One region of the Paenibacillus sp. J22P90 genome, then DNA from elsewhere that is predicted to be linked to it. Evidence: riboswitches for the same ligand, from Rfam matches in the RefSeq annotation. Region 1 holds a riboswitch; each other region holds the start of a gene.

What was found. Region 1 has a riboswitch for ZMP and ZTP ahead of AC58UX_RS15425 (DJ-1/PfpI family protein). Riboswitches for the same ligand answer to the same signal wherever they lie in the genome.
Region 2: another riboswitch for ZMP and ZTP. It lies ahead of AC58UX_RS29155 (HAD hydrolase family protein); the one in region 1 lies ahead of AC58UX_RS15425 (DJ-1/PfpI family protein).
Region 3: another riboswitch for ZMP and ZTP. It lies ahead of rpiB (ribose 5-phosphate isomerase B); the one in region 1 lies ahead of AC58UX_RS15425 (DJ-1/PfpI family protein).

The regions. Positions count from the first base shown of each region.
Region 1 covers NZ_JCAUAY010000004.1:254,917-259,803, reverse strand. Annotated here, with positions in the region: gene AC58UX_RS15440 (DUF3221 domain-containing protein) at 1-816, shown strand, start outside; gene AC58UX_RS15435 (aminoglycoside phosphotransferase family protein) at 844-1,755, shown strand; gene AC58UX_RS15430 (LysE/ArgO family amino acid transporter) at 1,788-2,396, shown strand; ZMP/ZTP riboswitch at 2,463-2,543, shown strand; gene AC58UX_RS15425 (DJ-1/PfpI family protein) at 2,591-2,860, shown strand; gene AC58UX_RS15420 (hypothetical protein) at 3,135-3,800, shown strand; gene AC58UX_RS15415 (toxic anion resistance protein) at 3,815-4,887, shown strand, end outside.
Region 2 covers NZ_JCAUAY010000013.1:22,624-27,510, reverse strand. Annotated here, with positions in the region: gene AC58UX_RS29160 (exo-alpha-sialidase) at 26-2,773, shown strand; gene AC58UX_RS29155 (HAD hydrolase family protein) at 2,850-3,260, opposite strand; ZMP/ZTP riboswitch at 3,334-3,411, opposite strand; gene AC58UX_RS29150 (CehA/McbA family metallohydrolase) at 3,493-4,887, opposite strand, start outside.
Region 3 covers NZ_JCAUAY010000011.1:157,232-162,118, forward strand. Annotated here, with positions in the region: gene glyA (serine hydroxymethyltransferase) at 1-704, opposite strand, end outside; gene AC58UX_RS28060 (TIGR01440 family protein) at 741-1,346, opposite strand; gene rpiB (ribose 5-phosphate isomerase B) at 1,363-1,821, opposite strand; ZMP/ZTP riboswitch at 1,926-2,006, opposite strand; gene AC58UX_RS28070 (low molecular weight protein arginine phosphatase) at 2,061-2,633, opposite strand; gene AC58UX_RS28075 (manganese efflux pump MntP) at 2,709-3,269, opposite strand; gene AC58UX_RS28080 (L-threonylcarbamoyladenylate synthase) at 3,340-4,419, opposite strand; gene spoIIR (stage II sporulation protein R) at 4,448-4,887, opposite strand, start outside.

The DNA of each region.
Region 1 (4,887 bases):
CCTCACGAAAATGGTACGAAGCAATCAGAGGTACCAAAAAAGCTGGAGTCTGTATCCAAAGAGGACTTACAGAAGTATGCCAATCAACTTCCAACTTTAGTGGCCGTTTTTGAAAAAAATCAAGTCAAAATGCAATCCTCCTACAGCACAGAGAAAGAAGTTTTTCTGGAGGTGCGCCGCGTAGGCGAGCATGCGAAATCGATGTCGGATGCAGAAAAAGCTAAGCTAAAGCAATCCTTCTATGAGGCGATCGGCGTGGAGTTCCCATTGAACATAACGGTATATACGATTGATGAGCAATCAGGTGTAAGTGGGAAAATCACGGCAATCGATGAGAAGGGAAGATTTTTAGTCGTCTCTGGCGACAAATTCCTTGACCAAGAGAAGAAAATGCCAGATGCCGCATGGTATGCCATGTCTGAAGATGCTAACATTGAATTCGAAGGGAAAAAGCTTAAACCGAATGCGGTTCAGATTGGATCCGTCGTCAAAGTGTGGGCGGAAGGCACGATGCTCACGAGTTACCCAGGTCAAACGACGGGGCTGCGGCTTCAAATCATCTCAGAGGACAAAGGCATCGGTGATGTAAGTGGGAAGGTTACAGGCATCGTTACCAAAGGTGAGGGAGTAAACATAGAGCGCACCATTGAAGTAGACGGTGTAAAATATAGATTATTTCCATTTACCCAAATTAGAACGGGAAGCGATCCAGCACAATTCCCTGACATCACAGTCGGTAAGCAGGTGAAAATGTGGTTCGCAGGTTATGATTTCAGTACGGAGAAATTTGTGTCGAAGGTCGTTATCGATGGTTAAATGCGAAAAGTGAAAGGAAGTTCACGAATGAGCCAAGTTCATGTTCAGCATATTGACGTAAGACTCGTACAGCAGTTAATCGCTTCACAATTTCCACATTGGGCACATCTCCGTATCCTGCCAGTGGACTCAGCCGGAACGGACAATGCTATTTTTCGTCTTGGGGATGATAAGGCGGTGCGGCTGCCCCGTGCGGATTGGGCGATCGGGCAGGTGGCAAAGGAGCAACGTTGGCTGCCCACGCTGGCACCGTTGATACCTCTAGCTATCCCGGTCCCACTGGCGATGGGAGTTCCTGCTGAAGGCTACCCGTGGCAATGGTCCGTCTATCGCTGGCTTGAAGGCGAGAACGCAACGATCGCCACACTCGAAAGCCAGGAACAAGCGGCAACAGAATTAGCGCATTTCATTCATGCTATTCAACGCATCGATACCACGGATGGCCCTGTTCCCGTTTCGCACACTTCTGGCAGAGGTGTGCCACTAGCACTGCGTGATGCAGCGGTCAGAGAGGCAATCGCCAACTTGAGCGGCATTATCGACACGGATGCGGCAACTGCAGTTTGGGAATTGGCTCTGCAAACGCCGGTATGGCAGGGGAAATCCGTTTGGCTCCATGGAGATCTACATCCAGGGAATCTGTTAATCGAGCAGGGAAAACTAAGCGCGGTGATCGATTTTGGTACGCTTGGTATTGGCGATCCTGCCTGTGACCTGATGGTTGCATGGACTTTCCTCTCAGCGGACGGCAGGAAGCTATTCCGCACCTTGCTTACAAACGATGAAGAGACGTGGTCGAGAGGTCGCGGTTGGGCGCTATCTTTTGGATTGATTGCTTATGCGTATTACATAAACACAAACCCAGGACTGGCCGCCATTTCCAGACGTACGATAGATGAGGTTCTTTGTGAATACGCACAATTCAAAGAGCCTAGTTAACGTTTATTAGATAGGAGTAGGAGAACAACATCATGCTTTCGGCTATCTTTCAAGGCATTCTTTTAGCAGCAGGACTTATCTTGCCCTTAGGTGTTCAAAATGTATTTGTCTTTAATCAAGGTGTGACCCAACCACGATTTATTCGGGCGCTGCCTGTCGTTATTACCGCATCACTGTGTGATACGTTGCTCATATCATTAGCTATTTTAGGAATATCCGTCATAGTAGTAACGCTGCCCATGGTTAAAACGGTGTTATTTTTACTAGGTATTTTGTTCCTCCTGTACATGGGGTTTGTCACTTGGAAAAGTAAACCATCGTCAAGTGACTCGGAAGAAAAAGCACTTTCGCCTAAGAAGCAAATCGCTTTTGCTGCATCGGTTTCCTTATTAAATCCGCATGCGATTTTGGATACGATCGGTGTTATTGGAACGAGCTCTATCCACTATGCGGGAAAAGAAAAATTTGTTTTTGCCATAGCGTGTATTTTGGTTTCTTGGATATGGTTTTTGGCGCTTGCGCTTGTAGGTAGACAAGTTGGGAGATTGGATAAGTCGAGATCATTTATAAGTTTTCTTAATAAAGCTTCCGCGCTCATTATGTGGGGAACTGCTGTGTATTTAGTTTTCCAATTAGTCTAGCGGAATGAAAGATAACGAAATCTTACTAGTTTTTGTTAGATCATGCGGATTATAATAAAGGTAATATTTGGTATGTGTAACTGGCGAAACGTAGATCACTACGAGGGAGCACATATGTCATAACAGCCGTTCGCCTGGGCAGAGCATTTGATCATTGGATCAGATGCTCTTTCATTTTAAAGGAGAGGTTATCCATGGAACGAGCTAGAAATGTGGCAGTCCTTATTTATGAGAGGGTAGATTTGCTGGATATCGGAGGTCCTTATGATGTATTCGGCGCATCAACTAACTGGGGCAAAGATTTCAAAGTCTACACCGTGGCGGAAGAAGTAAAGCCAGTGAATACCGTTAGCGGACTAAGTATAATTCCCAAATTCAGCTTTGCGAATTGTCCTATACCTGATATTTTGATTGTGCCTGGTGGTTTAGGATCACGAACTGGATCGTCATGTCCGCAGGGGTAACGGCTGGGTTCGATGCCGCGCTATATGTTGTTTCTAGGCTTTTTGGCGAGGAGCGTGCGCTAGCGTCAGCTTCGTTGATTGAGTATCAGTGGCGGAGATGACTCCCATTCTTGATTCCTCGAATCGAACGCAGCTTTCCAACAATAAGGGAACTTGACACATTACGACGATTATTTCCCTGGCGCATCGTTTTTCTGTATGAAATTGACATCAATCGCTAGGGGAGCTATGATTTTAGTAGGGTAACACGATGGAACAGGGGTGTGAACGTATCATGCAAAAGCAATTCAAAGTCGCTGCAGGCATCTCAGTCGCAGGATATGTGGCGAGTCTTATAACCGCTAATTTTTTACCGGAATCACTTAATTTATTAGTTCCCGCGGCACTAACTTTCGGTAGTATTCTGGTACTGAGCCGAACTTCTATAGCTATAAAGGGAAGAACAAATCCGGCTCCGCTGAATGAATCTTCCCAAACCCAGGCTGCATCAGCTTCGCAGAGCCCTAGCCCTGCTACGTCAATTGCTCCCAAAGACGATAGTGACCCTTTCTGGGATCCCATCGCGGAATATATTCATGTCATCGAGGAGACGATGATTTCAGAGGGACAGAAGAATACGTTAGACGACGAAATTGTGGAGAAAACGTTAAGCTTGCTGGCTCGGGTAGGCAGATTAATCCCACAGCTCAAAGAATTAAATGATGCAAATATGAATCATAACATACAACGATTAATTTTTAAGGATCTGAATGGTGCGATTAACCCCTTCCTGAAGCTGGGAGGAGAAGCGAAACGAATGAATCGTCGGTTACTACTTACAGGAATTAAGGACATTAACTCGAAACTTTCCGACTACGTAGAAACGATTGAACAGAAAGATTTAATTGAATTACAGACACGTATGGAACTTATCCAACAACGTTATCGTTCAACAGACTAAGGAGGCATGGTACATTGACTACCCAATTGGTGCAATTAAAATCAACAGATTTGCAGAAAGTTGAACAAGAAGCAAAGCAGCTGCTCGAGAAAGTATCTTCGACCGATACCATGGAATTAGAAACCTTGATGGACTCCATCGGTCGCATGGGTGCCAAAACGATGGAACAAGCTGGGCAATCCTTAGCCATGCTGGAGCGTCCCGTGACTGAATTGATGTCAGGCAAGCGCTCAGAGGTGCAGAACAACATTTTGAAGCTGCGCGGCGAAATTGATTCTTTGAGCAAGAGCAAGCAGCTTGGATTTTTTGAGAAAATGATGAAAAAGACGCCGCTGAAGAACTATATTTATAAGTATCAATCGGTAAAAACGAACGTAAATGCGATTGTGCAATCCCTGCGAAATGGCAAGGAAACACTGGAAGAAAATATGGCGTATATGAAAACGTTGAAGAAAAATTCGTTAGAATCCGTCTACAATTTGCAAATGCGGATTGCAATGGGTGAGAATTTAAAGCAGCTTTTCGAAGTTGAAATAGCCAAGCCCGAGAATGAAAACCGCAAAACACATTTAGAAAGAGGCCTGCGTAAAGTAGTTACTCGCATTCAATCTTTTCAGGAGATGGTTATTCTTTACCAACAAGCGATCGCTGGAACGGATATCATCAATGACAATAACGATAAACTGATTGATGCTGTTGATGCGACGATTGATAAAACGCAGAACCTGCTGACCGTCTCCGCGATGATCTCGATGGCGATCGAGGATCAAGTTCAGACGATTGAAGCGGTAAACTCCGCTAACTCAACTTTGAATAAAATGTTCGAAGATAACTCGCGTTTGTTGAAGGAAACGACGCAAAGAACGAATGAGCTGCTTGGCAAACCAGGCTTGCAAATGGATTCGATCGAAAGAGGGATGACCGATCTTTTCGCTGCTTTGGATCTTTTTGAACAGTCGAATCGGACAATCATTCAATCGGCAACAGAGCATACGCAGCGGCTTGGGAACATCAGTCAGCAAATGACCCAGCGTTTAGGTCTAGCGCCAGGAAATAAAACAACAGCGGAAATTAAAGCTTCCGAACT
Region 2 (4,887 bases), on a different contig from region 1:
TCAAAATTGCGAAGGAGCGATGTTGATGGGAAATAGGGATTGGGTAGACTGGAGGATAAAATCCGCCAAATGGTTAGGATTGACTGTGGCGGCGGGAATTGGCTTGTTCTGCGGCGCTTTAACCGCAGGTGCGGCAATCGCAGATGTAGAGGTTCATACTAGTCAACCTGGCACAATCACAACGGCAACTGGCAGCCAGTTGAAGCAGTTTCCATTCGTATTTGGATTCGATGCGGTGGATGGCAGCGGCAATGTGTACAAGAAAATTTTTCTGAGCTATAGCGAGTCGCCTGATTCCGCCAGCGTTACTCCTGTCAACACGTACCGCGTCTCTACGGACGGGGGCTTGACATTCCCCTCTTCTACGGAGGTGACTGGGACGTCGCTCGCTTTTATCAATGCCGTTAAACGGAACGATGGCACGCTTCTGGCCGTCGATTTCAAACCGACTGGGGTTGTTTCTGGTACAGCAAACAAAAAATGGACCATGCAGTATTATACGTCGTCCGACAACGGCGTCAACTGGACGACGTATACGAACGGCACCATCACGTTCCCTAACTCCATCAACGGTGAACCCCGGATGCATCGCGGAATTGTAGCGGATCCTGACGGTACCCTGTATATGCCAGCCTATGGCAACTACACGGGCGATGTTGTTAACCGTTCCATGTTGGCCAAATCAACAGACGGCGGAGCTACATGGAACGTCATTTCCACGATCGGCTACGTCTCGAGCTTGGGCTTCAACGAAACAGCGATTGCTCGGACCGCCAACGGTTCGTTGCTGGCTGTCATGCGGACCAACAGCTTTGTGCCGATGTATTACGCTCGCTCTACCGACAACGGCCTTACATGGACCACCCCTGCTAAGCTGCCCGGTGTCTCGGATACCAATGCTCAAAGCGTTGACCCCGAACTTCTGCTCCTGCCCAACGGCGTTCTGGTGCTTAGCTACGGCCGGCCGAATACGAAGTTTCTGCTTTCCGAGGACGGCAACGGCACTTCATGGAGCAATTTCACCTCTACTTTTTCCGAAACGGCAGATGTGTTAGAAACTACAGGGTATACGGGCTTAGTTACGGGCGGTCCGAACAGGTTCTTGCAGGTGGGTGATACCGGGGCGGATTGGAGCTACTCTTACTTCCCGAGTCCGAACAAACTGTCCATCTGGGGCAAGCTCGTCGATGTCGTCAAAACCCCGATCAACCGTATCGATCTCAATGAAAAATACAAGCAAAGCAAAATTACGGTCACGACGGACATGAGTTACTCGAATGCTTCGCATCCCGAAGCACGCATCGCTGGAGCCTTCGACGGCAGCACCAATTATTGGAGCGGTGCCCTTAAGACTGGGTCGGCCGGTAGCACGACAAACGCCTCGTTCCAAATCGAACTGGATAAAACATACCGGATCACCGATATCGGCACTAGCTTGAACATCGGCACGGCTGAGACGGCGGATATTTATTTTTCCACGGACGGCGTCAACTGGGGTATCCCAGTCAAAACGTACTCGAACAAAAAACATTATGCAATGGAATATACGCATTTCGGAGTTCCTTTATCGGCGCGGTATGTAAAGGTGCTCGCCAGTGGCACATCCGCCTACATCGCTTTGAACGAACTGGAGCTTTATTCGACGGAAGACTCTTTTGAAAATAACGCATTATCGGAAGCCCCGTACGGCTACTCCAACGACAACATGGTGACGGTCAGCAATGCTGACGGGTTTGAGAGCGATCGCGCACTATATATCAACGACACTTCGAGCAGTGGGATCGCTTTGATTGAGAAAACCGTGGATGCGACGGGGAGCAAACAGCTGTCATTCCGCTTGAAGCCGACCGGTTATGCGACCTCAGGATCAATCATGTTTAATGTGCTGGGACAGGTGAGTTCGGGAGATACCGAGGTTTATCATTTTGCGGTATTCTCTAACGGGTCCGTTCAATATCACAACGGCTCGGGTTGGGTGCAGATCGGTGCGGCGGGGACAGTGCCTACGAATAGCTGGAGCCTCGTACGGGTAGATGCTACCCTGACGAATGCTAAAGTGTATGTTGGAGGGACACTCATCGGTACGGCTACAATGTACGCCATTCCGGCAAATGTTCAGTTGTTAAACGGCTTCGCATTCTCCAGCTCCGGTACCGCGCCGACCGGCGACAAGGCGTATGTGGACGATGTATTGATTACGGAGGTAAATGCAATTAATAACACGTTCGAGAGCGATACCGTGGGGTCCTCGCCTGCCGGCTATACAACAGCTACTATGGCGACAGTCTCCAATACGCGCGCTTATGAGGGCACCAAGTCGTTGAGGATCTATGACAACTCGACTAGCGCTATCGCGATGGCGGCAGAGAACGCTGATTCAGCGGATAGCAAGACGCTAGAGTTCTATGCTTACGTCACTGCAGCACCGACCGGCTTCTTGTTCGGCATCAACGGGTCGGTGAGTACGGGTACGAACAGCATTTATCACTTGGCGCTTAATAGCGACGGCAGCGTGAAGTATTACGACGGCTCTGATTGGGTCGTGATTGGCGGCGCCAGCACTGTCTCGACGCTGAACGCGTGGAACAAGTTCCGCCTCGAAGCGAACAAAACTTCAGCTGCTGTGTACATTAACAACGACTACATTGGCACCGCCGGCACGTACGCCTCCCCTGGCAACATCCTGAAGCTGAACGGCTTCAAGTTCTCCAGCGGCGGAACGCCGACCACGGGAGACGACATTTATGTCGACAAGGTGTTCTTTGGGAACTAAGCTGATTGTGTAGAGGTAATCGTATTGTGTACTTGATGTTTGAGTGATAGGGGCCTCAGCCTTTTGGCGGAGGCTTTTATCCCTGTAAGCATAGCTGCTCCAGTACTATTGCAATGCCGTCATTATCATTGGAATCCGTAATTTGATTAGCTAACTCTTTTAGTTCGCTGACAGCATTAAACATGGCAACTTTGTGGAACGGCATTTCAAAAAGTTCGAGGTCGTTATAATCGTCACCAAACAAAATGACTTGGGATAAGTGGATCTTTAAGTGCATAAGAAGCAACTCTACACCGCTGGCCTTACTTATCGAGCGATTCATTATTTGTATAAGTGTTCCACGATCCGTTACTACAAAATGCACTTGCTTCCCTAAATAACTTCTTATCTCTTCTGGGCTGTCAAAATGTGTGATCAGAATCTTAGTGACTTCAAGTGAATGCCTTTCAAATCCTGCCTGAGTTGAGAAACGTTCCGTCCAAATCAAGTACAATTGCCGAGTATTTAATGTTCTCCAACTCCTCTCAAATAAACATAAAGAGGTAAGGGGAAAATCCCCTTACCTCTGCCCAGGCGTACGGCTATATCCTATATGCTTCCTCATGGATCCCCATGTTTCGCCAGTCACATATAAGCTCAAAATTATTTTCATAATAACAAATACTACCAGAGCATTTCAATGACTTGTAACTAATTTAGCAAATTCTTCAAACTGCTCTTCATTTAGCCTCAATAAATACTGGGTTGCTAATCGCTCTGAATTCCCTGCCTTTTTCTAAAGTTACTACAATCCATTTCACTTTATCCACAGGAATGTCCGGTACTTCCAAACTATAATCATAGACAATCCCCGCGCCTTGAGCCTCGCTTTCTGTGTCCACAAGTCGATTCGTTAACGGAATGTACGTTCTTTGTTCGCCATTTGTGTACAAGCAAAGTCTGTCTAATGGAACATTGGACAAAATCGTAACATCTGCGCTAACAGACTGCTTGTCCGTCACGAGCGTTTCCCCAGGACCTTTACCTTCTACAGATACCCGAAGCAACGGTCCGCTTGTCAAAAAGCTATGTCCTTTGAGCAGCGCATCCAAAACGGACTCTACCGTCAACGGCTGCTCTGTATGGATATATGTTTGCACGCAACCGCTTCCTAAGCGATTTTCTGCCCACTCCTCCATAATAGGCGTTGTTTCTTGGAGCACTTCTAAGAGATAGCGAAGGACATCCTGTCGATCAACTGGAAGAGTATCAAAGATTTCTCTACCATGTGCGATCATCCACGGAAATTTTTCAAGTCTTCCGTGTAAGTCATCCGCCCATATATTATGGGTATCACTTCCACTCGTAGCTGCAACAAATCGCCCTTCTTCAAGTAATGACAACCAGAACATAAAGGCGTCATAGTTTGGCGTTCCAGGGATCATCGGGTTGGAGCCATTCCAAACTTCAATTGTATCAAATATTTCTATCATATCTGCAAACTTCGGATCTAATGAAATTGCAGGATTCCTGTCACATGGATGGTTGATCTGAGGAAGCCCCCCGCACGCTCTGATCTCCTCCGAAGTCCGAATATGTTCTTGGCGCAAATATTGTTCAGTGCGGTCTTCCTGTTTCGGTATTTTATAAATAACGTCGGTATGAACACCTAATGACAGGACATGTCCATTCGTCGTAGATATCTCTTTAGATACAATTGGTAAAAACGTGTCTGTCGCTGTAGCGAGCCAATCTTGATGATTTTTAATATTGTGATGATCGCTTAACGCGCCATAATCTAGCCCTGCGGCTGCCATTGAAAATGCTACTTGCTGCGGCGACTCAATAACGTCATCCGTCCCGCCGTGAAGAGGACTTGAATAGACGCTATGATGATGCAAATCCCCCGCATACCAGCCTTCTCCAGTCCAATCCACCATTTGTGGGAGGCAAATTTGACAAGCCAACGCCTCATTCGCGTTAACGATTATTTCTCGCTTCACAATCTTGTAAGCAGGGCCTTTAGATACTTCGAGCAAATAACGACCATTATTTTCATTAGTTAATGGAAGTGGCAAAGTTACGCTCCCACCCGGCAACGTATATTCAAGGATAAAATCGATTCTATGATTTGC
Region 3 (4,887 bases), on a different contig from region 1:
CCGCCGCGAGGACCACGAAGCGTTTTGTGTGTTGTAGTTGTTACAAAATGTGCGTGTGGCACTGGGTTCGGGTGCAAACCAGCTGCTACTAGACCAGCGATGTGCGCCATATCAACGAAGAACAATGCGCCTACATCGTTAGCGATGGAAGCCAATGCTTCGAAATCAATCGTACGCGGGTATGCACTTGCACCAGCTACGAGCATGCGAGGCTTATGTTTGAAAGCTGCTTTACGAACATCGTCATAGTCGATGCGAGCATCTTTTTCGCTTACGCCGTAAGCTACGAAGTTGTAAAGAATACCGGAAGCATTAACTGGGCTACCGTGTGTTAAGTGACCACCGTGCGCAAGGTTCATACCAAGAACCGTGTCACCAGGGTTTAGCGCAGCCAAGTAAACAGCCATGTTCGCTTGCGCACCGGAATGCGGTTGAACGTTCGCGTGCTCAGCACCGAAAAGCTCTTTCGCGCGATCACGAGCGATGTCTTCCACGATGTCTACGTACTCACAGCCACCATAGTATCTTTTGCCTGGGTAGCCTTCTGCATATTTGTTCGTCAAAACAGTGCCCATAGCCTCAAGAACCGCTTGGCTCACGATGTTCTCGGAAGCGATTAACTCAATTTTGTCGCGTTGACGGCCTAGCTCAAGGTTCATAGCTTCTACGATTTTCGGATCTTGTTTGCTCAAAAAGTTTGTCATAGGGAATTCCTCCTAAGGATGTTAGTTGAAAATAAATTAGCAATCTGCATCAGGTGCAGCTTGTTGATAAAGTTGATCCGCCTGATCAGCGGAGTATACAGCTCTAGTACCACCGATCAGCTTCGGCCGTGCGAATGCCATCGTGACATAAGCTTGGCCAATATGACGAACAGGCGGCCTTGCGGGAACAGCGACTCTGCGCAGATGCATGCCAATTAGCGTTGAGCCAATATCGATGCCTGCATGCGCCTGAATCGTCTCAACAACGACCGGCTTCGCGAAGTGTCTATACGCGTAGGAAGCCATCGAGCCCCCGGCCTTCGGCACGGGGATCACGGAAACAGGCTCCAGCTGTGGCGACAGCGCCAGCAGCTCTTCTTCTACGACCAGCGCACGATTCAGATGCTCGCAGCACTGGTAGGCCGCATACAGCCCGAACTCGCTGCAAATGCGCTTAACGGTTTCAAAAATCGGCTTAGCCGCATCCAGCGTGCCCGACGTACCGATCCGATGTCCGAGGATTTCACTCGTGCTCGTACCGATCACCACAATGTTGCCAGGACGCAGGCTGCCAACCGCAACCAACTCTCGTAGATTCGCTTCCAAAGCTTCTGCTATAGGTTCATACATAGAATCTGTCATTGTGGCTCCCTCATCTCTAGGGATGTACCGTGAAACGATCTTCGATGCTCTGTACTTTGTTAATCCGATTCTTGTGGCGGACACCTTCCGAAAACTCAGTTTCCAACCAGATTTTGACGATTTCTTCTGCTACGCCAGGACCAACAACACGCTCGCCCATCGCTAGTACGTTCGTATCATTATGTTCACGCGTCGCTTTCGCGGAGAAGAGGTCATGCACAAGCGCACAACGGATACCAGGAACTTTATTCGCAGCAATGGACATCCCAATGCCAGTTCCACAAAGCAGAATCCCTTTATCTGCGTCTCCTGAAACGACTTTTTCACAAACCTGAAGCGCATAATCTGGATAATCGACGGAATCGCCGCAGTTGCATCCGAAATCGATTACTTGATGACCTAATGATTCAATAAAAGGAATGATAACATCTTTCAAACGATAGCCTGCATGATCAGCACCTAAAGCAATTTTCATAACTTAAACGCTCCTTTTGACTTGTTCGAATTCGACCATCCTATTATATCCCAAAGCTCACCAAAAACGAAAAAAAGAGCGCACACGCTAGAAAACGCGCGTTGCTCTTTTGCCCAGGCGACCGGCCGTATAGCTCAATGCTCCATTGTGGTTACTCCCACTCGTCGCCAGTTACATTGAGTCTTGCTTGTTACTTTGTATTTTATCGCATTCCCTGCGATGTGTAAAGCTCTATTGGCCTAGCGTAATTTCTTCACCAATTTATCCAAGCTCCGACTAATTTCCTCAGCCGTATATCGATAATCAGCCAACGACCCACCATAAGGATCCGAGATGTCGTAATCGGGAATCGTATTTTCCAGCGTATACATACGACTTCTTTCTTCTATCGTTACCGTTTGGGACAGCGCCTGCTTAAGCTGAAGCTCTGTCGCAAGCTGCTCTCGTTCTTCAATCGCTTGGAGAATACGCGCATCGTCCTCTACGTACTCCTTGAGCGTATACGTCTTCTCGATCGCATGAGGAAAACGCCCAATGACTGTGCGCTTATGCCCCGTCGTCATCGTCAAGATCAGATCCGCCCAATCCACATCCGCCGAGCTTATCGCCAAAGAACTGATAGCTTCCTTGAAACCCGCTTCATGCAGAAGCGACTGGCTATTTCTCGATATCGGGCCTCCCGTCATCGCAGATACACCTGCCGAACGAACCTCCGCCGCAAGCCCCTCTTGATGCACCCTCATACGCAGCAAACCTTCAGCTAACGGACTGCGGCACGTATTTCCTGTACAGACAAATAGAATTCGCAACATGAAATCCTCCTGAAAATAAGCATTTTAATTCCTAAACTATACGTATTATTTCAAAAGCTAACTCCCCATATTGTATCATAGTAAAAACTTGATCCCAAACCCTAATAAGATAAGTCCGCCGAATGCCTCGCCGTATTCCCCTACCCAACCGCTAACCCGTCTTCCTAGCAGCAAGCCCGCTATCGAAAGCAACCCGCCAAACAGACCAAAGATGAGCACGGTAAGCACAATGTCTGTAGCAAACATACCCAAAGAAACGCCCACAGAGAACGAATCTATACTAACGCTGAGGGCGAAAATGATGAGCCCCCATAACGTCCGATGATCGAATGACGACGCTTCTTCCCCGCGTATCGAGCTGTATACCATATGAGCGCCGAGTAAAATAAGTAAACATCCACCAGCGGCTGTCGCGACGTTTCCCAGAAGGAGAGAGACATACTGGCCCATAAACATGCCCGTCAGTGGCATAAGCACATGAAAGATGCCGATCACAATGCTGATTTTCAAAATGTCCAACAACCGAATGCCTTTCATTCCTATGCCAATTCCTAACGAAAAAGCATCTAGGCCCAAAGCAATCGCCATTATTCCAATTGTCATGAGTTGCCCAACTTGTATCCCAGATGCGAGCATAGTACGATCCCCCTTGTCCACGATTCTTTCTCAAGATATGCGGACAAACTGGGAATCATGCTAGTTAGCGTTAGAGACGAATCTGCTCATGACCAGCAGCTTTCAACAATCGATTCATAATGGCTCGGCCAATACCCGAATCGGGTACACCCTCTGCAACAATATAGCTAATACCCTGCTGATCAAAAGTCCGCAGAGCGGCATAAAGCTCCCGAGCTATCGTTTCGGGTTGAGATAAGGAGCCGCACGCAAGAACGAGATCTGCGCTGTACCCTCGCACTCTTTCTTCAAAAGTGAGAATGCCCGTCGATTCCCCGCGTGACTTCGCGGCATCGATATCCTTTTGAATCCAAGCCAAGACTTCCTGTTCGTCATTCCCTTGCACAATGTGCATGAAGCCCTTTGGCGCGTAATGCGCGTACTTCATCCCCGGTGCACGAGGCGTATCCGCAGCGGCTACCTCCGTATGTTCAGTGGCATGAATACGGATGTCTGGCAGAACGGCCTGCAGCTTTTCTGCAGTCACACCACCCGGCCTCAGCACATGCAACTCGCCGTCTACAAGCTGGATGACCGTGGACTCGACGCCAACGCCCGTGGCACCACCGTCTACAATGCCGCCAATTTTGCCATCCAAGTCATCACGTACATGAGAGGCCAGCGTCGGGCTCGGTCTACCCGAGCTATTCGCGCTTGGCGCAGCAATAGGAAGTCCCGCTTCACGAAGCAGTTGAAGGGCAACAGGATGATCCGGTATGCGAATACCGACCGTTTGCAATCCAGCCGTCACTAACGGCGAAAGGCTACCTGCAATAACAGGTAGCACAATGGTTAAAGGTCCGGGCCAGAACGCATTCATAAGCGCTTGATGATCGGTTGTCACACTATCTGGCTGAACAAGGCTGGAAAGCTGCTTCACATCAGCTATATGGACAATCAGAGGATTGTCGGAGGGTCTCCCTTTTGCTGCAAAAACCTCCTTCACCGCTCCGGTATTCGTCGCATCCGCACCAAGTCCATACACCGTTTCGGTCGGAAATGCGACGGTATCACCTTGCTGCAGGAGGCTTGCCGCCTCTGCAATATGCTGCGCTATCGCGCGCTCTTCGCCTTGATCCACGTTCCAGTAGGTTGTCACAATCACTCTCATCCTTACTTGTATGTTATAAATTTAATTGTTAGCTAAACCATGAAAAAATGGCTTTAAACATTTCCCAGATAAAAAACTTCACTTCCGGTTTTGCAGGCTCTTCCGTTGTGGATGCTGAGGATGCTGCTACTTCACCTTTAGCGTCTTTCTTTACAACCTTATCTGTCGATGCCGCTTTATCTTTACTCGCGACTTCGTCTTTTTTCTTAGCCGATGGTGTTTCGCTAGCTTTAGCCTTACTATCCTTCACGGGCTGCTTTTCCTTGCCGTTCTCATCCGTAGTTTTGGCCACGACGACTGCTGCCGAAGCAACCGCTTCACCGGATACAGAATCTACAAAGCATAATGGCGGGAACAGCACACACCACCAATTCTGGCCTTCACCAGAACCGATCACAACACGCAACGCTTCATAATCCCCTGCTGGGTAGACGTCGTTTCCGTACATTTTGGTTGGAAAAGGGACAA